One region of the Bradyrhizobium sp. R2.2-H genome, then DNA from elsewhere that is predicted to be linked to it. Evidence: predicted binding sites of a transcription regulator. Region 1 holds the regulator's gene; each other region holds the start of a gene.
The links. The regulator LexA, encoded in region 1, represses DNA repair genes until DNA is damaged. The targets are predictions, from matches to a motif close to TGTTCNNNNTGTGTTCNG.
Positions count from the first base shown of each region.

Region 2: a site for LexA is predicted at 4,038-4,055, ahead of EDE08_RS20185 (YifB family Mg chelatase-like AAA ATPase). Genes of this name have one in related genera too.
Region 3: a site for LexA is predicted at 4,943-4,960, ahead of ruvC (crossover junction endodeoxyribonuclease RuvC). Genes of this name have one in related genera too.

Region 1 is NZ_SMBR01000002.1:614,700-621,737, reverse strand. It holds gene EDE08_RS07020 (molybdopterin molybdotransferase MoeA) at 1-730, shown strand, start outside; gene lexA (transcriptional repressor LexA) at 907-1,608, shown strand; gene EDE08_RS38240 (hypothetical protein) at 2,083-2,517, shown strand; gene EDE08_RS07005 (ComEC/Rec2 family competence protein) at 2,642-4,921, opposite strand; gene EDE08_RS07000 (IS1595 family transposase) at 5,069-5,995, shown strand; gene EDE08_RS06995 (hypothetical protein) at 6,217-6,477, shown strand.
Region 2 is NZ_SMBR01000007.1:299,715-307,157, reverse strand. It holds gene EDE08_RS20195 (ATP-binding protein) at 1-1,735, opposite strand, end outside; gene EDE08_RS20190 (hypothetical protein) at 1,862-2,329, opposite strand; gene EDE08_RS20185 (YifB family Mg chelatase-like AAA ATPase) at 2,440-3,978, opposite strand; gene EDE08_RS20180 (PilZ domain-containing protein) at 4,209-4,454, shown strand; gene EDE08_RS20175 (tetratricopeptide repeat protein) at 4,534-5,304, shown strand; gene EDE08_RS20170 (CpaE/TadZ family protein) at 5,339-6,628, opposite strand; gene EDE08_RS20165 (CpaD family pilus assembly protein) at 6,625-7,356, opposite strand; gene EDE08_RS20160 (type II and III secretion system protein family protein) at 7,413-7,443, opposite strand, start outside.
Region 3 is NZ_SMBR01000012.1:264,268-271,710, forward strand. It holds gene EDE08_RS28740 (methyl-accepting chemotaxis protein) at 513-1,937, opposite strand; gene EDE08_RS28745 (methyl-accepting chemotaxis protein) at 2,056-3,804, opposite strand; gene EDE08_RS28750 (YebC/PmpR family DNA-binding transcriptional regulator) at 4,009-4,755, shown strand; gene ruvC (crossover junction endodeoxyribonuclease RuvC) at 4,991-5,518, shown strand; gene ruvA (Holliday junction branch migration protein RuvA) at 5,759-6,376, shown strand; gene EDE08_RS28765 (hypothetical protein) at 6,373-6,834, shown strand; gene ruvB (Holliday junction branch migration DNA helicase RuvB) at 6,831-7,443, shown strand, end outside.

The sequences.
Region 1 (7,038 bases):
CGGGATGAATCACCCGCATCTCGCCGTCCGCCGCCGTCCGAGGGTCGCAATCCTCGCCACCGGCGACGAGCTGGTGATGCCCGGCACCACGCCCGGACACGGCCAGATCGTCTATTCCAATGGCTATGCCCTGCACGCGCTCGCCCGCAGCGAGGGCGCCGAGACCATCGACCTCGGCGTCGCCGCGGATACGCTGGAGGCCACTTCCGCCGGCATCCGTCTCGCCCGGGAGAGCGGCGCCGACATCCTGATCACGACCGGTGGTGCCTCGGTCGGCGACCACGATCTGGTCCAGCAGGCGCTCAAGGACGAAGGCATCTCGATGTCGTTCTGGAAGATCGCGATTCGGCCGGGCAAGCCGATGATGCACGGACGGCTCGGCGCAATGCGCGTGATCGGCCTGCCCGGCAATCCCGTGTCGTCCTACGTATGCGCCTTCCTGTTCATGGTGCCGTTGATTCGCGCCCTGTCGGGCCGATCAGTGATTCATCATCGCCGCGAGCGCGCCGTGCTGGGCCGCGATCTCAGTGCCAATGACCAGCGCGAGGATTATCTGCGTGCGCGCCTGGAACAGCATGACGACGGCACGCTCGTCGCTCTTCCCGTCAGCCATCAGGACTCCTCTCTGCTTGCGAATCTCGCTGCGGCAGAGGTACTTCTAGTGCGCGCACCGTTCGCGCCGAGGGCCGAGGCCGGCACGCCTTGCGAGGTGCTGCGCCTGCCCGCCTGAGCTGCATGGCCACACGCATCGCGCGAGCTTCGCTCTATTCACCGTAAATTAAGCAGTTGCGGAACACATATCGAACATATAGTGTCCGTTCATGATTTGTTTCGAGGATGTAGCGGCTTATCGCTGACTTTCTCGTCTCGGACTTGAACGACATCAACCGGGGGATTTTGGTCGAGATGTTGACGCGCAAACAATACGAGCTTCTGCGATTCATCAGCGAACGTCTGAAGGAAAGCGGCGTGCCGCCGTCCTTCGACGAGATGAAGGATGCGCTCGACCTGCGCTCGAAGTCAGGCATCCACCGCCTGATCACTGCGCTCGAGGAGCGCGGCTTCATCCGCCGCCTGCCCAACCGCGCCCGCGCCATCGAGGTGATCAAGCTGCCCGAGCTGCAGGCCGCCGCCGGCAGTCGCCGCGGCTTCACGCCGAGCGTCATCGAAGGCAATCTCGGCAAGGTGCGCGCGACCTCCAGCCCGCCTGTGGACGAGGGCGAGCGTCCCGTCGCGGTGCCCGTGATGGGCCGCATCGCGGCCGGCACGCCGATCGAGGCGTTGCAGACGCGCAGCCACACCATCAGCGTGCCGCCCGACATGCTCGGCTCGGGCGAGCACTACGCGCTCGAAGTACGCGGCGATTCGATGGTCGAGGCCGGCATCCTCGACGGCGACATGGCGCTGATCCAGCGCAACGAGAGTGCCGATACCGGCGACATCGTGGTGGCGCTGATCGACGACGAGGAGGCCACGCTCAAGCGCTTCCGCCGCCGCGGCGCCTCTATCGCGCTCGAGCCCGCCAATGCCGCCTACGAGGTCCGCATTCTTCCGCCGAACCGCGTGAAGATTCAGGGCAAGCTGATCGGGCTTTACCGCAAGTACTGAGCGGACGTTCGATATCTATCGGAGCGGATCACTGTCCGCTTCGGCTGGATGGTTTTTCCGGTTCTGCTCAGACTGTCCGGCACCCTCTTTCGCCGTCACGCCTCGACACGCCGCACGACGCAGCATCGCTTCGCAGCCTGAGAGTGCGAGGACATGTGATGCGCCAGATCGTTTCATGGACGATATTGCGGCGCCGATCGCAGCATCGGCGACGTAAGCCGTTGCCATACAATCGCACCGCCATTCGGCAAGCGAGCGAGCGTCGGCGCCCGCGAGGCGCTGACACGCGCCTTCCGAATACACAGGTGTCGGTTTTGTTCCTATCGAATCCGGGAAAGATAATGTGATCGTGGCATGCGGCGCCCAGCCGCAGATTTGCCTACAACGAAGCAGAGCGTTGCGTGCTTCCACCCTGATAGAGGCCTGCGCCTCCAAAAGAGGTGCGGGTTGCTATCTTCGCATGAGGAGCACCCAATGTGTGACTACAGCCTGCATGCTGTCGCGACGCGCCCCGCCGAAGTCGGCGAGACGATCGTCACGACAACCTTCCGTGGCACCTCGACGCGCGGCTTCGCCTCCGAAGCCGATCTCTCCGTCGCTGTCTGCTTGCTGCCGGGAACGGAGCTCGCTTTCGCCGACAACGTCCGTTACGACAATCGCTGGATCTGGACGCGCACCGTGAACTCCCGCGTCGGCAAGTTCGGCAAGATCGACCCGCACATTCCCGACCGCCATCATGACGCGATCGAATTCCCCGACGGAAAATACGTGCTGGTGACACAGCTCGTCGAAGGCCAGCGCGCGACCGTGCTGCAGCTGCCGGTGACCCAGCCGGTTGGCGAACGCGAGCACAAGCCGCAGACCGTCGCCGACACGCGGTCCACGATCACGCGCCTGCCGATCGGCTGACGTCGTCGCCCCCGGCCGATGGTCGTGGGCCTGGAATGAAATGCCATCGCCGGCCGAGGCCGGCGAGATGGTATGGTTTGCGTCCTGCGAAATCCCGTCGGATCGACCTTCCCCGCATCGCTCCTCAATCGTCCGCCTGCAAGTCCGTCTCCGATGGCGTTGCGTCCCGGTTGCGGGCCACGGCCGTCTTCGGCGCAAGGCTGCCGTCGAAATCCCCCTCGCCGGCGCCGGCCGGCAGCCAGGGGCGGCTTGTGCCTCTCGCCCTCACCGCCCGAACCGAGAAGCCGTCACCGCTCTGCGTCAGAGCCAGCGCGCCCTGACTGGCGAGCCGTGGCCTGTCGACCACCATCGCCGCGCAATCGGGCGGCGTGGGCCGCGCCGTCACCACCAGCGCGGCGCGCCTGCAATCATCAGCCAGAGCGTCGATGCGCAACGCCAACGCGACAAGCCGTCCATCCGCGAGCGGCGTCACGCAGCCGGACTCGTCGCACGACACACCGTCGGCCAGCGAGGCGCTGCCGGCATCGCGCGGATCGGCATCGGCGGCCAACCACTCCCTCAGCAGGAAGCCATCCTTGCTGGCGCGGATCACATGCAGCCGCCCGTCCCGGCCCCGCACGGCGACGCTCGCGCCATCCCCGGCAATCAGGATGTCGGGCTGCCGCACCGACATCGCCCAGAGGATCGCGGCAAGCAGCACCAGGGCACCGGACCAGCGCAGGGGCGTGCGCAACAGCCCCATCACGATGATCCCGAGGCTCGCCGCGATCAGCGGCGCGATCCCGAATGCGGGAATGCGGCCGACTGCGCCGGGCAGTGCCGCCACCCAGCGCGAGACCGCAACCATCCACTCGATGCCGATCCCCATCAGCCACCAGAACGCGCCGTCGAGCCCGAAGGGCGCCGCGAGCAATCCCAGCAGCCCCGCCGGCATCACCATCGCCGAGACCACCGGCATCGCGCCGAGATTGGCGAGCACGCCGTATGGCGTCACGCGGTGGAAGTGGAAGGCGGCATAGGGCGTGGTCGCAAGCCCCGCGATCAACGAGGCCAGGAACAGCATCGCGATCTCGCGGCCGCCCCACAGCGCGATCCGCGCCGTTGCGGAATGATCGGGCGATGCCAGCAGGTTCGGCATGCCGATCTGCACCAGCGCCACCAGCCCGAGCGTTGCCGCAAAGGACATCTGGAAACTCGGATGAACCAGCGCCTCCGGCGCGACGGCGAGCACGATCAGCGCGGCCACCGCCAGCGTCCGGAACGTGATGGCGCGGCGATCGACCATCACGGCGATCAAAACCACCGCCGTCATGAAGAACGATCTCTGCGTCGCGACCTCGGCGCCGGACAGCAGCAGGTAGAACGCAGCTGCAACAAGCGCCGCGGCTGCCGACCATTTCTTGATGGCGAAGCCAGCCGCCAGCCCCGGAATCAGCGCCAGCAGGGCGCGAACCGCGAAGAACACGACGCCGGCGACGACCGCCATGTGATAGCCGGAGATCGACAGCACGTGGCCGAGCCCCGAGACGAACATCGCGTCGTTGACGGGCGCGGTGATCGCGTCGCGCCGCCCCGTCAGCAGCGCGGTCGCAATCGCGCGATTGTCGCCTTCGAGCGTCGCACGGATGCGGGCATCGATCGCATCGCGCAGGCCCTGCATGAAAGCCGCGTAGCGCAGCCGCAAGCCGACGGCATCCGGCGGCGGCGCGGCCGTGATCGCGCCCATCACGAAGCCGGAGGCGCCGATGCCCTGGAAGAACATGTCGCGCGAGAAATCGTAGCTGCCGGGGCGCACCGGCGAGATCGGCGGCAGCAGCCGCGCCTTCAATTGCACGAAGCTTCCGACCTCGGGCGCAGTGCCCTTGCGCACCGACAGGCGCACGCGCTCGAGCTTGACGTCGCTGCGCTGCGCTTCCATCGCGCTGACGCGCAGTACGAAGCGATCGGTGCGCTCGCGGATGTCGCGCGCCTCCACGAAGCCGGACAGCGACACCGAATAGAGCGGCCTGGCCAGCACGGTGTGGGCGATGCGCGCCGTCTTCCAGGTCGCGACGGCAAAACCGGCCGCGACCGCCGCGATCATGATCGCCAGGGCAAACAGCCGGCTCCGTCGCAGCAGGACCGCGCCAAGCGCGAGAACGGCCGCCGTCGCGGCAACGACCCACAACACCGGCTCATGATCGGCGGCGAAATACAGCGCGATGCCGCCACCGAAGGCGACCGGCACCCAGGGAAGCAACCGGCCTGGGCCGGCCTCGGCGCGGGCCCATTCGCGCAGCGTTCCGACGATTGCCGGCCAGATGCCAAGGCCCGCCGGGACAAAGCCGCCGGCGGGCGCAGTGCGGCCGACCGGCCACGTCCCGGCAACTCCCTGGGAGCGTACTGGCCGGCCCGCCTCCGCCATTCCCCTGCACCTTACGATACGCGACGGGTACGGAGGCTACTGGAACGTGCGACTGCGCGAATGGCGATTATATACTTGACACCACAAAACGCAAGGGATAGATTCCTTGACATAGATCACGAACAAACCGCGACCCGAGAACAAACCATGTCTCAGTTCAACGCGCCGCACTTCCAGAGCCACGAAGCGGCCCGCGCCTATCTTGAGGCGATCCGCTGGGGCGCTGAGCGCGTTTGCCCGCATTGCGGCACGGTCGGGAAGTCTTACGAAAACAAGAAAAAGCCGGGCGTCTATCGTTGCGCCTCCAAGGAATGCCGCAAGGACTTCACCGTCACGACCAAGAGCGTGATGGAAAGCAGCCATATCAAGCTGCACGTCTGGCTACAGGCGTTCTATCTGATGGCGTCCAGCAAGAAGGGCATCAGCTCCCACCAGCTCCACCGTGCGCTTGGCGTGACCTACAAGACGGCTTGGTTTCTCACCCATCGCATCCGCGAGGCAATGCGCGCGGGCGGCCTGCTTGCCCCTATGGGCGAAGGCGGCAAGGTCGTGGAAGCCGATGAGACCTTCTATGGGTTTCTAGAAGGCCAGCCCAAGACGGGCCGCCGCGCGTGGTCGAATAAGAACGTCGTCTTGACGCTGGTGGAACGCGGCGGTTCTGCTCGCAGCTTCCACGTTGACGGCGTGCGCGTTGGCGATCTGATGCCGATCATCCGCGAGAACTTGAGCCGGGAAGCTCAGTTGATGACGGACGAGCACTATTCGTACAAGTACATCGCGGAAGCTGACGGCCTCGACCACTCGACCGTCACCCACAGCAAGGACGAATACGTCCGCCGTGAAGGTGACAAGGTGATCTCAACGAACACGGTTGAGGGCTACTACAGCATCTTCAAGCGCGGAATGAAGGGCGTGTATCAGCACTGTTCTGAGAAGCACTTGCACCGCTATTTGGCTGAGTTTGATTTCCGTTACAGCAACCGCGTTGCGCTCGGAATTGGCGACGGAGAACGTGCGGACCTTGCCGTCAAAGGCGCGGCTGGCAAGCGTCTGACGTACCGGCAAGCTAACTGAGCGCGATCTATCACGCGTAGCTCGCCGAATCTTGCGCAAACGTGCCAAAATAAATTCGACAAAACGACGCAAGACATTGCGCGACTAAGTATCTAGGGTTACAGGTGGAAGGCTTGAATATGTCAGCAATGCTGTCTATTTAGACTTCCTTAATGCAACTCACGGCGGATTGACGCGTTGCCGCTTGTTTGAGAAGACAACCCCAGAATGAGGGTGAAGCCATGTCGGACGGATTGAAGGTTGTAGTGTTTAAAGAGGCAGAGCAGTGGGTTGCTCAGTGCCTTGACCATGACGTGTGTGTCCAAGGCCCCGACCTTGAGACTGTGCGCTCGCGCATGCATGTAGCCCTCACTGCCGAAGACGACCTGGAATCGCTGCCGAAGGCTCCCGAACATTTTTTTAAGCTTTGGGACCGGAAGTCTGGCTTTAGCGAGAACGGCCGGACAGACGGCATGACCTATGAAATGGCCTTGTGCGCCTAGCCTATGAGCGCCTTCCCCTTTGGCGGGCATCCGCAACTAGGCGCTTACATAGATTGGCTACGTACCAACCATAACGGTACTGCTCAAAGTGGCTACGCCGTCGATCAAAGCGGCGCGCCACATTCCCTGACCAAATTGCGCCTGCCAAACGGCAAGTCTGTCGTCGTGGTGGGCGTTGGTCAGATGGAGTATTTGGTGCCTTCGATGGTTGGATACCTAGACCGTCGCTTAGGCGTTAAATCCCCCTGGTTTAGTGTTTAGCGCGGGCTTTCCCGGGCTTTTTCTTCTTTGGCTTACGAACCTTCGGCTTTTCCTTCAGCGGCTTGGCCGGGGTTATGAGCGCACCGTGAAGCGCATCCTCGAAGCGCTTCTGAGCTTCGGCTTCACTATACTGGTCGTCCGGCCGTGGTTTGCGCACAGGATTCCTTGCATTTTTCCAAGGATTTACCTATAGTATCGGCGTGACGCCGCATCAGTGGGCTAGACCGATGCAGCGCCACGCCTACACTATGGTGGTTGCATAACAACCTCCTTTCGGGGCTTACCGTGACCGCCCCGTTT
Region 2 (7,443 bases), on a different contig from region 1:
CGGCGAGCGAGGCCGCGCGCAGCGGCTTCATCAGGAAGCCGGTGAAGGCCGGCGACAGCTTCTCGTGGCGTGAGCTCGACGTCAGCAGCACGAGGCGCTGCGAGGCATGCGCGCGGGCCGCGTCACCCAGATGGTCGGCAATGGCAGGGCCGATCGCGCGATCGATCAGCACCGCGTGCCATGAGCGTTCCGGCAGCAGCGCTTCGGCGACCGCCGCATCCGCAACCAGGCAGGTCTGGCCGCCCCAGCGCGCGAGGCGGCGCGCGATCAGCGAGGCCTCGATGCCGTCGGCGACGAGGAGCATCGACTTGCCGGTGAGATCGGGGCTCGGAAATGCAGTCTGCCCGGCGCCGGCCTGCGACGGCGGGAGCGGCACCGCGACCTCGAAGGTCGAGCCCCTGCCCGGCTCGCTCGTGAGCGTGATCCGGCCGCCCATGCGCTTGACGATGCGTTCGCTGATGGCAAGGCCGAGCCCGGTGCCGCCATAGGTGCGGGCAACGCGCTGGTCGGCCTGCTCGAACTCGCGGAAGATGCGCTGCTGGGCTTCGGCGGCGATGCCGATGCCGGTATCGCGGACCAGGAAGCTGATCTCGTTCGGCCAGATGCCGGGCTCGACGATCAGCGCAACGCCGCCGCTCGCGGTGAACTTGATGGCGTTGCCGGCGAGGTTGAGCAGCACCTGGCGCAGCCGTGCGGCGTCGCCGACCACCTCGAGCGGCAGGCGCTCGTCCACATAGGCAGCAATCTCGAGCGTCTTCGCCTGCGCGCGCGGCGCGAGCAGCTCGGTGATCTCCTCGACCAGGGTCGAGAGCGCGAAGGGACGTTGATCGAGGTCGAGCTTGCCGGCTTCGATCTTGGAATAGTCCAGCAATTCCTCGATCAGCGCCATCAAGGCTTCGCCCGAGGTCTTCACCGCCCTGGCATAGGTCGCCTGCTCCGGCGTCAGATTGGTGTCGAGCAGGAGGCCGCCCATGCCGATGATGCCGTTGAGCGGCGTGCGGATCTCGTGCGAGGCCATCGCGAGGAAGCGCGACTTGGCGCGGTTGGCGGCGTCGGCCTGGTCGCGCGCGTCGGACAGCGCGCGTTCGGTCTCGGTGCGGTCGGTGACGTCGCGGCCCACGCTCTGCAGTTCGGCGGGCTGGCCGGCGTCGAGCCGGACATAGCCCTCGCGCCAGGCGATCCAGCGCGCGCCGAGCGGGGTTGCGATCTTCTGGTCGTGGATGCGCGTGCCGTTGCTCTCGCGGGCGTTGTCGCCCTGCTCCAGCACGTCGAAATCGAAGCGCGTGCCGACAAGTGCGCCGCGCGCCTGCCCTGCGAGCGCGCAATAGGCCTCGTTGGCAAAGGTGATGCGGCCTTCCGTGTCGCGCAGCACGATGAGGTCGCCCTGCTGTTCGAACAGGCTGCGAGCGCGTTCTTCCGCTTCCTTCAGCTCCCAATTGCGGTCGATCAAGGCCTCATTGTGGGCGGCGAGCATGCGCAGCCGCTTGCCCACGAAGCGCAGTCGCATGCTCAGCGTCGCAAGGCCGAGGCAGGCGAGCGCGAACAGGAAGCTCGCGCCGATCGCAAAGGCGTGGGGATCGTAGGCGGAATTCTCCGAGCGGCTGCCGGATACGAAACCATAGGCGCCGCCGAAGGTCGCCGAGAAGATCATGAAGGAGCGGATCGCGAAGGCAATGCGGGGGTGCTGCCGCCTGAAGCGGCGCATGCGCACCTTGATCCGGAACATCCGACCCATCGCCACCCGACCCGACTCTCTTGCTCGAAACCTTTGATCGCCGGCTGCCACGATGTCGCGCCGACCTTGCGAACAGTTTGCGGTCGGGGGCCCGCCTTCAGACAGGGTTGACGGAATGTTAACGGCTCAGAGCGAGGCGGCCTGGAGCTGGCGGTGGCCGCCGCGGGCGCCGACGATCAGCGCCGCCGCCTCGCGCTGCGAGAACGTCTTCGAGCGCACATAGATGCGGTAATCCGCCGGCCCTTCGCTGGAGAGATAGATCACCGGCCCGCCGTCGACGGGCTGTGCGGCGATCGAGATCAGCCGTGTCGAGGGGGTGAGCTCGCAGGAGTCCGGCTCGGAGCCGAGACCGTCGTCGACCACGGTGAAGTCCGCGGCGTCCGCGTCATCGGTGATCTGGACCCGCACCGTCGCCCGCGCGGGATCGTCGGTGAAGGCGACATGCACGTTGGCAGTCCAGAACAGGGAGGTGAGCTCGACCGTCGTGTCGCCGAGTGCGATGCAGGGATGCGAGACCGATCCGATCTCGGCACGGGCGAACACCGCAGCCGCCAGCAGGGGAACAACCGAGGCCAGGATCTTGAAACGCAACATGACACTCTACTCGCCGGGCCCGTCAGGAACTCACAATGCGAAACGCGCGGGCCTTATGGTTTGCAGAGCGTAAAGGAAAATCGTTACCGCCGGGTTGATGCGCGATGCGATCACGCCATCTGCCGCACATCCTCCGCGAGTGCGCGGTAGGACAGCGCTTCGGCGAGGTGCAGCCGGCCGATCTTGTCGGCGTTGTCGAGGTCGGCCAGCGTGCGCGCCACCCGCAGCACGCGGTGATAGCCGCGCGCCGACAGCCGCATGGTCTCGGCGGCATCGCGCAGCAGCTTGGCGCCTTGCGCATCCGGCTTTGCGATCTCCTCCAGCACGGAGGCGGGCGCCTCGGCATTGGTGCGGACCTTGGGCAGGCCGGCATCCGCATAGCGTGCGAGCTGGATGTCGCGCGCCGCCGCCACGCGTGCGGCGACCTCGGCGGAGCCTTCCGCCGGCGGCGGCAGGATCAGGTCCGCCGCGGTCACGGCCGGCACCTCGATGCGCAGATCGATGCGGTCCATGAGGGGACCGGAGATGCGCGCCTGGTAGTCGCCGGTGCAGCGGTCGATGCGGCCGCGCTTGCAGGCATAGCCGGGCTCGAACGCATTGCCGCAGCGGCAGGGATTCATCGCCGCGACCAGCATGAAGCGGGCAGGGTAGGTGACGCGGTGATTGGCGCGCGATACCGCGACTTCGCCGTTCTCCAGCGGCTGGCGCAACGAATCGAGCACGCGCGGATCGAACTCCGGCAGCTCGTCGAGGAACAGCACGCCCTGATGCGCCAGCGAGATCTCGCCGGGCCTGGCGCGCATGCCGCCGCCGGTGAGCGCGGCCATGCTCGCGGAATGATGCGGCGAGCGGAACGGCCGCCGCGCCGTCAGCGCGCCGCCTTCGATCTCGCCGGCGACGGAGGCGATCATCGATACCTCGAGCAGCTCGCCCGGCGACAGTGGCGGCAGGATCGAGGGCAGGCGCGCCGCCAGCATCGATTTGCCGGCGCCGGGCGCGCCGACCATGAGCAAATGATGCCCGCCGGCGGCCGCGATCTCCAGCGCACGCTTGGCGCTTTCCTGGCCCTTGATGTCGCGCAGGTCGAGCGTGGAGGCGGGCGCCTCGTGCACCTTCGGCGAGGGCCGCGACAGCACCTGGGTGCCCTTGAAATGGTTCGCGATCTGGATCAGCGAACTCGCCGCGATGATCTGGATGTCCGGGCTCGCCCAGGCCGCCTCCGAGCCGCAGGCCGCCGGGCAGATCAGCCCTTCCTCGCGCGCATTGGCGCCGATCGCGGCGGGCAAGACACCGGCCACCGGTGCGATCGAGCCGTCGAGGCCGAGCTCGCCGAGAACGGTGAAGCCGGTCAGTGCATCCGGCGGGATCGCGCCGATCGCCGCCATCAGCCCGAGCGCGATCGGCAGGTCGTAATGGCTGCCTTCCTTCGGGAGGTCGGCCGGTGCCAGATTGACGATGATCCGCCGCGCCGGCAGCGCCAGCCCCGAGGCGATCAGCGCCGAGCGCACCCGCTCCCGCGCCTCCGACACCGCCTTGTCCGGCAGGCCGACGATGGCGAAGGCCGGCAGGCCAGGGGCGACCTGCACCTGCACGTCGACCGCACGGGCCTCGATCCCCTCAAAGGCGACGGTGGAAACCCGCTGAACCATGCTCAAACCAGCCTGCCCCTTTCGTGCAATTAGGGGTAGCAGAGGGCGGCTGTTTCCGCAAGAACAATACGGGAACATCCCGCCGATGCCCGCGCAGGCCCTAAGCAGCCGTAAACACGCTCTAGAGACTACGTCTCGAATGCCGCCTTCTGTCCTCAGCACATCCCAACGAATGTCCGTTACTCCTGGGCCTGCGGGATGGGCCGTGGTCTAACGGGTGAACAGTTCAAATGCTTGCAAATCGCCGGAGAAGCGAACGTCGGGTGTGTAGCCGGCTCGCCAAGATTCATTTTGGTGCGGGCTCGCTGCCGCGGGATTGCACGATCACGGATATCTCGGACGGCGGCGTGAAAGTGGTGGCGGAATTCCTGGAAGTGCCGCCGCAATTCACCATCATCTTTGCGCCTGATTATTCCCGCCAATGCCGCCTGCGCTGGCGCATCGGCTGCGAGTTCGGCGCCGAATTCGTCGATTAGGCCGCAGCGGCCGTCCTCCTTAACGGGACTTTAGCGTTAATGGGTCAGCATCTCTGATCAGTTGCCGAGTGATCAGAGTATGTCCAAGCGTTCGTGCCTCGTCCCTCCGGCGAGATTCCTGTTTCCCGCACTCCTGGTGCTCGGTCTCGGCGGCTGTCAGACGACGGGCCTCGAGGACGTCACCGGCGCGCTCGGTGGCAAACCGGAAACGGCCGGCAAGGCCGACGCCCGACCGGACATGGACGCATTGCGCGAGCGCTATCGCGCCAAGCCCGGCGATCCCTCCGTTGCGCTCGCCTACGGCAAGGCGCTGCGCGAGACCGGCCAGCGCGCGCAGGCGGTCGCGGTGCTTGAGCAGGCCGTGCTCGGCCATCCCAGCAACAAGGCGCTGCTCGCCGGCTATGGCCGCGCGCTCGCCGATAGCGGCAATTTCCAGCAGGCCTTCGACGTTCTCAGCCGTGCGCATACGCCTGAGGATCCGGACTGGCGCATCCTGTCGGCGCAGGGCGCGGCGCTCGATCAGCTCGGCCGCAACGAGGAGGCGCAGCAATACTACGCCGCGGCGTTGAAGATCGTGCCGAACGAGCCTACCGTGCTGTCCAATCTCGGCCTGTCCTATGTGCTGCAAAACAATCTGCCGAAGGCCGAACAGGTGCTCGGCCGCGCCTATCAGCGCAATCAGAACGATCCGCGGGTTCGTGCCAATCTCGCGCTCGTGCTGGGATTGCAAGGCCGCGAGGCCGAAGCCGAAATACTCGTGAAGGCCGATCTGCCGCCCGATCAGGCGGCGGCCAAGGTCACGGCGCTGCGCCAGTTGCTGGCGAAGAAGCAGCAAAGGGCGGACAAATAGTCCGCCCTCTTCCGATCTTTGCGATTCCCGCTCTTTACGACGCCTTGCGATGCGGGGCTGACCCGCGCCCCGACTTGCCCTTCAGCTTCTTCAGGAGAGGCTCGAGCAGCGAGCGCTTCGGCTTCTTCACCTCGCCGCGGCCGGCGAGGCGGTTCGCCATGTTCTGGAACAGAAGGGTGGTGCGGTGGGACTTGGAGACCTCCGCGATCATCTGGCCGTTATTGGCCGCGGTCGAGAACAGTTTCGAATCGAACGGGATCACCGCGATCGGCTGGCTCTCCATGGTCTTGGCAAACGCCTTGACCTCGATCTCCGCGCGCTTGTGCATGCCGACCTGGTTGAGGCAGTACAGCGGCGGGCGATCATTGGGGCGTGCCGCCTTCAGCACGGTCAGCATGTTCTTGGTGTTGCGCAGGTTCGCGAGATCGGGCTCGGCCACGATCACGATGTCGTCGGCGTTGACCAGCGCGCGCCGCGTCCAGCCGGACCATTGATGGGGAACGTCGAGCACGATGCAGGGCGTGGTCATGCGCAGCGTGTCGAACACCGCATCGAAGGCTTCGGTACCGAAATCATAGACGCGGTCGAGCGCAGCCGGTGCCGCCAGCAGGCTGAGGCGATCGGTGCATTTGGCGAGCAGGCGCTCCATCAGCGCCGTGTCCGGCCGGTCCTGCGACAGCACCGCATTGGCGATGCCCTGCACCGGATCCTGGTTGTAGTCGAGGCTCGCCGTGCCGAAGGCGAGGTCGAGATCGATCACGACGGAATCGAGCGCGAGGTCCCGGGCGATGGTCCAGGCCACATTGTGCGCGACGGTGGACGCACCGACGCCGCCCTTGGCGCCGACCACGGCGATGACGCGGCCGGTGATGATGGCCTCGGACGCCGAGAACAGGCTGCAGATCGAGCGGACGACGTCGAGTGTCTCGACCGGGCCGACCACGTAGTCGTTGACGCCGCGGCGCACCAGCTCGCGATAGGGCGCGGTGTCGTTGGGATTGCCGATCACGACCACGCGGGTGCCGGGATCGCAGACGCCGGCGAGGTCGTCCAGGCCCTCGAGGATGTCGCGCGTGCCGTCGGACTCGATGACGATCACGTTCGGCGTCGGCATCGATTCATAGACCTCGATCGCCGCGGCGAGGCCGCCGTCCTTGGCGGTGAGGTGGGCCTTGGCGAGCCGGCGATCCTCGCCCGCCGCGGTCACCGCCTTGAGCGTCTGCTCGGTCTCGCAAAAAGCCTGCACGGAAATGCGAGGAACCGGTGCAATGTGTTCCTCGGGGTGCCGCGGATCGTCCGCTTCTTCGTCGTCGAAGCTTGTCATTTGCCGGTGTCGCTGAGTTTGGCCTTGTCGGATTCGGGATAGGCGGTCGCGGTCGTCGTGCCCTTGCGATAGCGTTCGAACGCGATGTTGCGCCGTGCGGTATAGGCCGGCGTCTCGGCGCGCGGTTGCTCGAGATCGGCCGGGTTGTCGATCATGGCCGCCAGATTGCGCTGGGTGGCGCAGCCCAGATTGAAATAGGGCCGGTTCTCGTTGTAGCCGGGGTCGAGGATGGAGGGGCCGACGTCTTCCGGCCACAGCCCGCAGGGGCCGGCGACGGCCGCGATCTTCGAATAGCTCAGGCGGATGGTGGGCAGCAGCCCGGGATCCTCGGGCCGGTAGGGATGCTGGACGATGGCACGCGACGGCACGCCGCCCGACGCCAGCACGGACCGGATCTCCTGGTAGGTCGCAGCAGCCGCGCGCGAATTGGCGCTGTCGACAGGCACGTCGACGACGACGGAGCCGGTGCCTTCGCGCACCCAGTCCCGCGCGATGCCCGCGACATCCGAATGCTGTGCGGCCGAGAGGCCGCCTCGCGCCTTGCCGACGAAGATCACAATCGACTTCTTGCCTTCCTGCACCGCGATCGGGTGGCGCTGCCGATAATCGGTCGGCACCGTCTGGGTGACGATCTCGGTGGTGTTGCAGGCGCCCAGCATGACGGAGATCCCCGCCAGTGCCAGCACCACGCCCAGATTGCGACGTCGATCGGCTGTCGTCTTCGTCATCGCTTCATCCCCTCCTGCCCCAATTCCTGCACCGGTCCCCACGCCGCGCGTTCGTCTCAGTCGATGATGAAGCCGAAATCACCCGGC
Region 3 (7,443 bases), on a different contig from region 1:
ACATTCACGAATTTGTGCGGCGATCGCTGCAAAGGTTTTGGGCCAATTGATATGATAATCGTCATGTTTTGACCCATTTTCGTCGCGTGCGACATCGGCCGCCGCAGACGATCGTGCAAATCCGCAAAATCATGCGAAGACGAAATTCGTGCGATTGAGAAAGTCGGGGACGGCGGCACGTCCTTGCTTGCGGCCATCCTTCGAGACGCCCGCCGTTGGCGGGCCCTCAGGATGAGGACCGAGTGTGCGGCCGTAGTTTTGATGAGCACCGATACGGCTTAGCCTCATCCTGAGGAGACCGCGAAGCGGTCGTCTCGAAGGACGAGGCGCGCGCTCAGGGCCCGCCAAGCTCAAATGCGCAATTTCGGAATAATAGCATTATACCCTTGTTTTGCCCGACGAGTCAACGCGCGCCATGGCATGCCGGCATAAGCCATTGATTTCGCACACCCCGGCTACTGTGCATGGGGTTGTTTTTCAGGTTTTTGATTCAAGGGCCGCAGGAGCGCCCGTCAGCCCTGACGAAAGCCCATCCGGAAGGCGCCCCAATGTTTGCCGCGGACCACGATCGGCGAGGACAGATCCTTCATCAGCACGAACTGCCCGCCGCCCATGTCGCGGCGGTAGGTCTGCAGCAGGAACGGCTTCGTGTTGCCTGCGACCTTCTTCACCGTGCGGTCGGCGAACAGGCGGCGGTTGCGGCAATTGGCGTTGTTCCAGACCGGGTCCTTACCCTGCGGCAGCCGGTAGTTCGGATTGTGGGTCGGCAGATAGCCGCCCCTGGCCCAGGCGACGCAGAACACGATGCGGGGATCGGATTTCTGGATCGGGTCCTGGATCGCGGGCAGCACGCGATCGGTGAACTCGACGTAGTCGGTGAGGTACTGTCTTGGATCGGTGCCAGGGATCTCGCGGTAGTTCTCGTCCATCAGCTGGTCGAGCGTGATCTCGCCGCGGTCGATCGCAGCCTCGAACTCCATCGAAATCCGCTTCGCGGTGTCGACGACGACGCGGATCAGCGGCGCGTCCGACGTCTCCACGCCGCTGTCGGCGATCAGCGCTATCAGGCCTTCGGAGGCGTCGAGCAGCTTCGCCACCCGCTCGTCGGCGTTCTTGAGATCGCGCGAGGACAGGTCGACGCCCCTGGCGAGCTCGTTGAGCTCGCTGATGACGGTGTCGCAATGCCCGAGGTTGGAGGTCGCCGCGCGCGTGACGCTGCCGATCTCCGCCTCCACGGAGGCGAAGCCCTGCTGCACCCGTGTGATGATGCCGGAGATCGCTTGCGCGCCTTCGCCGGCGGTCTTGGCGCGCTGCGACGCATCGCTGCTCTCGCCGATCAGACCTTCGATCTGGCCGTCGAGATCGCGCACGGTGTCGGAGATCTCATGCGTGGCCTGGCGGGTGGCTTCCGCGAGATTCTTGACCTCGCTCGCGACCACCGCGAAGCCGCGGCCGGCATTGCCGGCGCGCGCCGCTTCGATGGTCGCATTCAGCGCCAGCAGATTGGTCTGCTTCGCGATCGCCTCGATCGAGCCGGAGACCTTCGCCACCTGCGCCAGTGCCGAGCCGACGGCGCTGAGGCGCGCCTCGATCCGCTCCACGGCTGCGACCAACTCGGAGATATGGCTGACCGCGGTGTCGACGGCGCTGCGCGATTGCGCGATCTCGCCGACTGCCGCGGACGTCGTGGTCTGCACGGCCTGCGAAGCGTTGGCGATGTCGTGGTTGGCCGACACCATCGTCTCGGCCGTCTCCTGCAGGTGGTGGAACCGTTCCGACTGGTTCGCGACGCGGTTTGCGACCTCCTGGACGTTGCCGGCGATGTCGGCGAGTTCCACGCCGAGGCCGCCGATGCGGTCGGCGAGCTGATCGATCAGCCGCTCGGCGAGCGACCTGTTGGATGCGGTGTCCAATACTGCAAGCTGTGCCTGGGACATGTACGGGCTCTCTCCAGTCAGGGCCGTTGATCGGCTCTCGGCGGCATTCCCATTCCAGTTTCGGCTTAGAGGATGATTCGCGGCCGGTGTCTTGCCCAAGAGTGCACTCGGGACAGCACTACAGCTTGTAGGCCGTGCGGAAGCCACCCCAGTGACGGCCCTGCACGCGGATCGGGACGTCGATCTCGCGCATCATCACCGTGTTGCCGTTGCCCATGTCCCGCGCATAGCTCTGGACCAGGTACGAGCGCAGGTTGCGCGCGGCGGCGAGCCCCGCCGGATCGTTGAACATCCGCCGGTTGCGGCTGTTGGCCGTGTTCCAGGCGACGTCGCCCGGCCGCTGCGGATGCGAATAGATCTTGTTGTGCACCGGCAGGAAGCCGTTGCGGTCGACCATGGCGCAGAACGCCATCCGCGGCTCCCGCGCCAGGAAGGCTTCCTGGAACGGCGGCAGGGCGCGGTCGGCCCAGTCCAGATATTTCGTGCGGAATTGCTGCGGATTGGTGCCCGCGATTTCGAAATAGTCCGTGTCGAACAGGTCCTCCGGCTTGACCTCGCCGCGCGCGACCGCCTGCTCGAATATCTTCGTCAGCGCATTGCCCGCCTCCATGGCACGGGTGACCAGTTCCGTGTTCTCCTCGTGGATCGACCAGAGCTTGTCCTCGATCTTCTCGCCGAGCGCGGCGCCGGCACCAACGAATTGCGCGCGGGCGCCGGCCTTGGACTGCTCGACAACGCGCAGGCGGCAGGCGCCGATGTCTTCGAGGGTACCTTCGATCATCGCTTGCGGCGCAAGCCGGCCTGCGTCCGCGCCGCCGATCAGCACGCCGTCCATCGCGATTTCATAGACCGGCATCACCCCGCGCGCGGTCTCGAACCTGAGATGGCAGGGCAGCCGCTCGGTCTTGCGGCGGTCGGCGTGCTCGCGCTGGCCGAGCAGCACGGCGCAGCGCGATTTCAGCTTTTGAGCAAACGTGGTGACGGCCTTGCCGGCGCTGGCGACGCTCTTGCCATGGGTCTCGGCCGCCTTGGTCGCGGCATCGATCTCGGCCGCGCTCTCGCCGACCGAGATGATGAACTCCGACGCGCTGGCGGCATTTCCGGAAACTTCGCTGGTCGTGGTGTTCTGCTCGGCGACCGCGCCGTTGACGGTGTCGAACACCGGGCGGATCGCCTCGATCGCCTGCGAAATGCGGTGCACGGCATCGGCAGAGCCGGCGGCGTCGCGCTGGAGCGCGTCGATCTTCCTTGTGATCTCTTCCGTCGCTCCTTGCGTCTGCACCGCGAGCGCCTTGACCTCGGTGGCGACGACCGCAAAGCCTCTGCCCGCATCGCCGGCGCGTGCGGCCTCGATGGTGGAGTTGAGCGCGAGCAGCGTCGTCTGCCGCGCGATCTGCGCGATCAGATTGACGACATTGCCGATGGCGGCGGAGGATTCGCGCAGGCGCTCGACATTGGCGCGGGCTTCCTGCGCCGCGGCACTGGCCTCGTCGGCGAGCTTGCCGGCATTGCGGACCTGCGCGCCGATTCCCTGCGCGGACTGGGTGAACTTGTCGGCGGCATGGGCGAAGGTGGAGGCGGTCGACTGCGCCGCGTTGGTCCGGCCGGTCAGGGCATCCGTGCGGTCGCGAATGGCGGCAAGCGTCGTGGCGGTCGCCTCGGCGCCGCCGGCCACCGAATTGGCGGCGCGCTCGAGCTGGCGGATCATGGCGCCCAGCTCGAGTTCCAGCAGTTCCAGGATTTCCCGGGCCGAATCACTTTCGGCGGCCGGGGCGGTCGCGGAATCGGTCGCCGGCTGCCGAGCCTCCAGGGCTGTCGCAGGCGCAGCCGGGTCCGGCAGACGCTTCCGAAATAATCCGAACGCCATCGGGCCTCTCTTGTCGGAGAACGGTCGGGCGCTATTTTCGCAGCCCGGAATGAAATCAGGGTTAACGGTGCCTGACCTCTAGGCACGGGCGAGTACGGTGTTACCTTAAAGTCGTAGAGCCTCTTTCATTCCGGTGGGTTGGCGGCCTATAAGGCCGCGCTTCCCACGTTCACCTTGGCGCACGATTCCTTTACGAGACCACGCATGGCCGGACATTCCCAATTCAAGAACATCATGCACCGCAAGGGGCGGCAGGATGCCCAGAAGTCGAAACTGTTCGGCAAGCTGGCGCGGGAAATCACCGTCGCGGCCAAGCTCGGCACGCCCGACCCCGCCATGAACCCGCGCCTGCGCGCCGCCGTGATCGCCGCGCGCCAGGAGAACATGCCGAAGGACAACATCGAGCGCGCCATCAAGAAGGCGCTCGGCAGCGATGGCGAGAACTATGACGAGATCCGCTACGAGGGCTACGGTCCCGGCGGCGTCGCCGTCATCGTCGAGGCGCTGACCGACAACCGCAACCGCGCCGCTTCCGACATCCGTTCCTTCTTCACCAAGTCCGGCGGCAATCTCGGCGAAACCGGCTCGGTCTCGTTCATGTTCGACCGCACGGGCGTCATCGAATATGACCGCAGCGTCGCCTCCGACGACGCGATGCTGGATGCCGCGATCGAGGCCGGCGCGGACGACGTGGTCTCGGGCGAGAACGGCCACGAGATCTACGCCTCGACCGAAGGTTACCGCGACGTCGCCAAGGCGCTGGAAGCCAAGTTCGGCGAGCCGCGCAAGGCCGCGCTGATCTGGAAGCCGCAAAACACGGTCGCCGTCGACGACGAGACCGGCGAGAAGCTTCTCAAGCTGATGGACCTGCTCAACGAGCATGACGACGTGCAGCAGGTCTATGCCAATTTCGAGATATCGGACGCGCTGATGACGAAGATGGGCGGGTAGGAGCGCGCGCGTCAGTTCCACACTCTGCTGTCATCGCCCGCGAAGGCGGGCGATCCAGTATTCCAGAGACGCAAGAGGGATACGGATAAGCCGCGGCGTAATGGATACTCCGCCTTCGCGGGGTATGACGCCCGGGTTTGTACCGCGCAGCGCGGCTCATCCGAGACCTCCTTTCCCCTGTTACTTCCGTTCTGTTTCTGTTTCGCATCCCGCGGCCAGCCGCTATCACTGGCCCATGACTGCGCTCCCGATTCGTGGCCCCGTTCGCATCATCGGCATCGACCCCGGCCTGCGCCGCACGGGTTGGGGCGTGATCGAGGCCGAGGGCAACCGGCTGATCTACGTCGCCTGCGGTTCGGTGGAGCCGCCGGACGATTTGCCGCTGTCGAGCCGCCTGCTCGCGATCCATGAAGGGCTCGCGGCCGTTCTCTCCAATCACCAGCCGATGGAAGCGGCGGTCGAGCAGACCTTCGTCAACAAGGACGGCGTTGCCACGCTGAAGCTCGGCCAAGCCCGCGGCGTCGCCATGCTCGCGCCCGCAATGTTCGGCATCTCTGTCGCCGAATATGCGCCGAACCAGGTCAAGAAGACCGTGGTCGGCGCCGGCCACGCCGACAAGCAACAGATCGCGATAATGCTGAAGATATTGCTGCCCAAGGCCGAGCCGCCGTCGGCGGACGCCGCCGACGCGCTCGCCATCGCCATCACCCACGCTCATCATCGCCAGAGCACGGCGCTGCGGCTGAAGGTGGCGGGTCTCTAATGCGCGTTGTGAGGCACAGATGAGCCGCATGGACGGTGTGCTCCCTCCCCCCTTGTGGGGGAGGGTTGGGGAGAGGGGTAGCCGCAGCGGTGGTGCCGCCGTCATTGACGAGCCTGGCGCGCAGTCCTCACGCCTTCGAGACAATCCCCGTGTGGCACCCCCCTCCCTGTCCCTCCCCCACAAGGGGGGAGGGAACGGACAGACGATGCCGTGCGTCCTTCAAGCGATGGGTGCGCAGCGATGATCGGCAAGCTCAAGGGCCTGATCGATTCCTACGGCGAGGATTTCGTCATCCTCGACGTCGGCGGCGTCGGCTACCAGGTGCATTGCTCCTCGCGCACGCTGCAGCATCTGCCGTCGCCGGGTGAGGCCGCCGTGCTGTCGATCGAGACCTATGTCCGCGAGGACCAGATCAAGCTGTTCGGCTTCCGCACCGACCAGGAGCGCGAATGGTTTCGCCTGCTCCAGACCGTGCAGGGCGTCGGCGCCAAGGTCGCGCTCGCCGTGCTCGGCACGCTCGCGCCGGCCGATCTCGCCAATGCGATCGCGCTGCGCGACAAGGCCGCGGTGGCGCGCACGCCCGGTGTCGGCCCCAAGGTGGCCGAGCGCATCGTCACCGAATTGAAGGACAAGGCGCCGGCCTTCGCCAATGTCGATCCGGCGGTCGTGCATCTCGCCGGCGCCGTCGACGACCAGCGGGCCCCGCGTCCAGTGGCGGATGCGATCTCCGCGCTCGTCAATCTCGGCTACGGCCAGCCGCAGGCGGCTGCTGCGATTGCCTCGGCCTCGCGCAGCGCAGGCGAGAATGCCGAGACCGCGCAGCTCATTCGTCTTGGCCTGAAGGAGCTCGCGAAGTGAATTCCGATCACGGCCTCGATCGCGCGGAGGGTCCAAAGCTCCCGAGCATACAGCGTGCGATATATTTCTTTGGTGTCGTGTTCGCGGGGACAGTGCTAATCGGCATTCTTGCCACGGCTGCATTCTCGGCGTCGGGGTGTCTGCTGACCCGCGTCATCCGTTGTTTTTCGATCTCGCGCGATGCGCCGTATGTTGCGCTCATTGGTTTCAAAATGTGGTCTTTGCCGGGCCTGATCGCCGGTGTTCTTGTCGCTGCGATCATACTATTTCGCGGCCACGTAACATGGTGGAACGTCTTGCTGATCGCTCCGGCCTCGTACCTCGTTCTCGCTTTGGTGTTTATCGGACAGATCGATCAATACATATGGTCTGAACTCCTGCTACAAAGCGCTGTCTTGTTTGTTCTTGTGCAGCTGTCCCTTTTCGTGGGTAGAATGGCCCACAGAGCCCGAGCATGACTACTCCTCCGCGCATGGTCTCGCCCGAGCGCCGCAGCGATGATGTCGGCGACACCGCGCTCCGTCCGCAATCGCTGTCCGATTTCGTCGGCCAGCAGCAGGCGCGCAAGAATCTCTCGATCTTCATCGAGGCGGCGCGCAAGCGCGGCGAGGCGCTGGATCACGTGCTGTTCGTCGGGCCGCCCGGCCTCGGCAAGACCACGCTGGCGCAGATCGTGGCCAAGGAGCTCGGCGTCGGCTTTCGCGCCACATCGGGGCCTGTCATCGCCAAGGCCGGCGATCTCGCGGCGCTGCTGACCAATCTCGAAGAGCGCGACGTGCTCTTCATCGACGAGATCCATCGCCTCAGCCCGGCGGTGGAAGAGGTGCTCTATCCCGCGATGGAGGATTTTCAGCTCGACCTCATCATCGGCGAGGGCCCGGCGGCGCGCTCGGTGAAGATCGAGCTGTCGAAATTCACGCTCGTCGGGGCCACGACGCGCGCGGGCCTTCTCACCAATCCCCTGCGCGACCGCTTCGGCATCCCGGTGCGGCTCAATTTCTACACCATCGAGGAACTGGAAAGCATCGTCAGCCGTGGCGCGCGCGTGCTCAATGTCGGCATGAGCG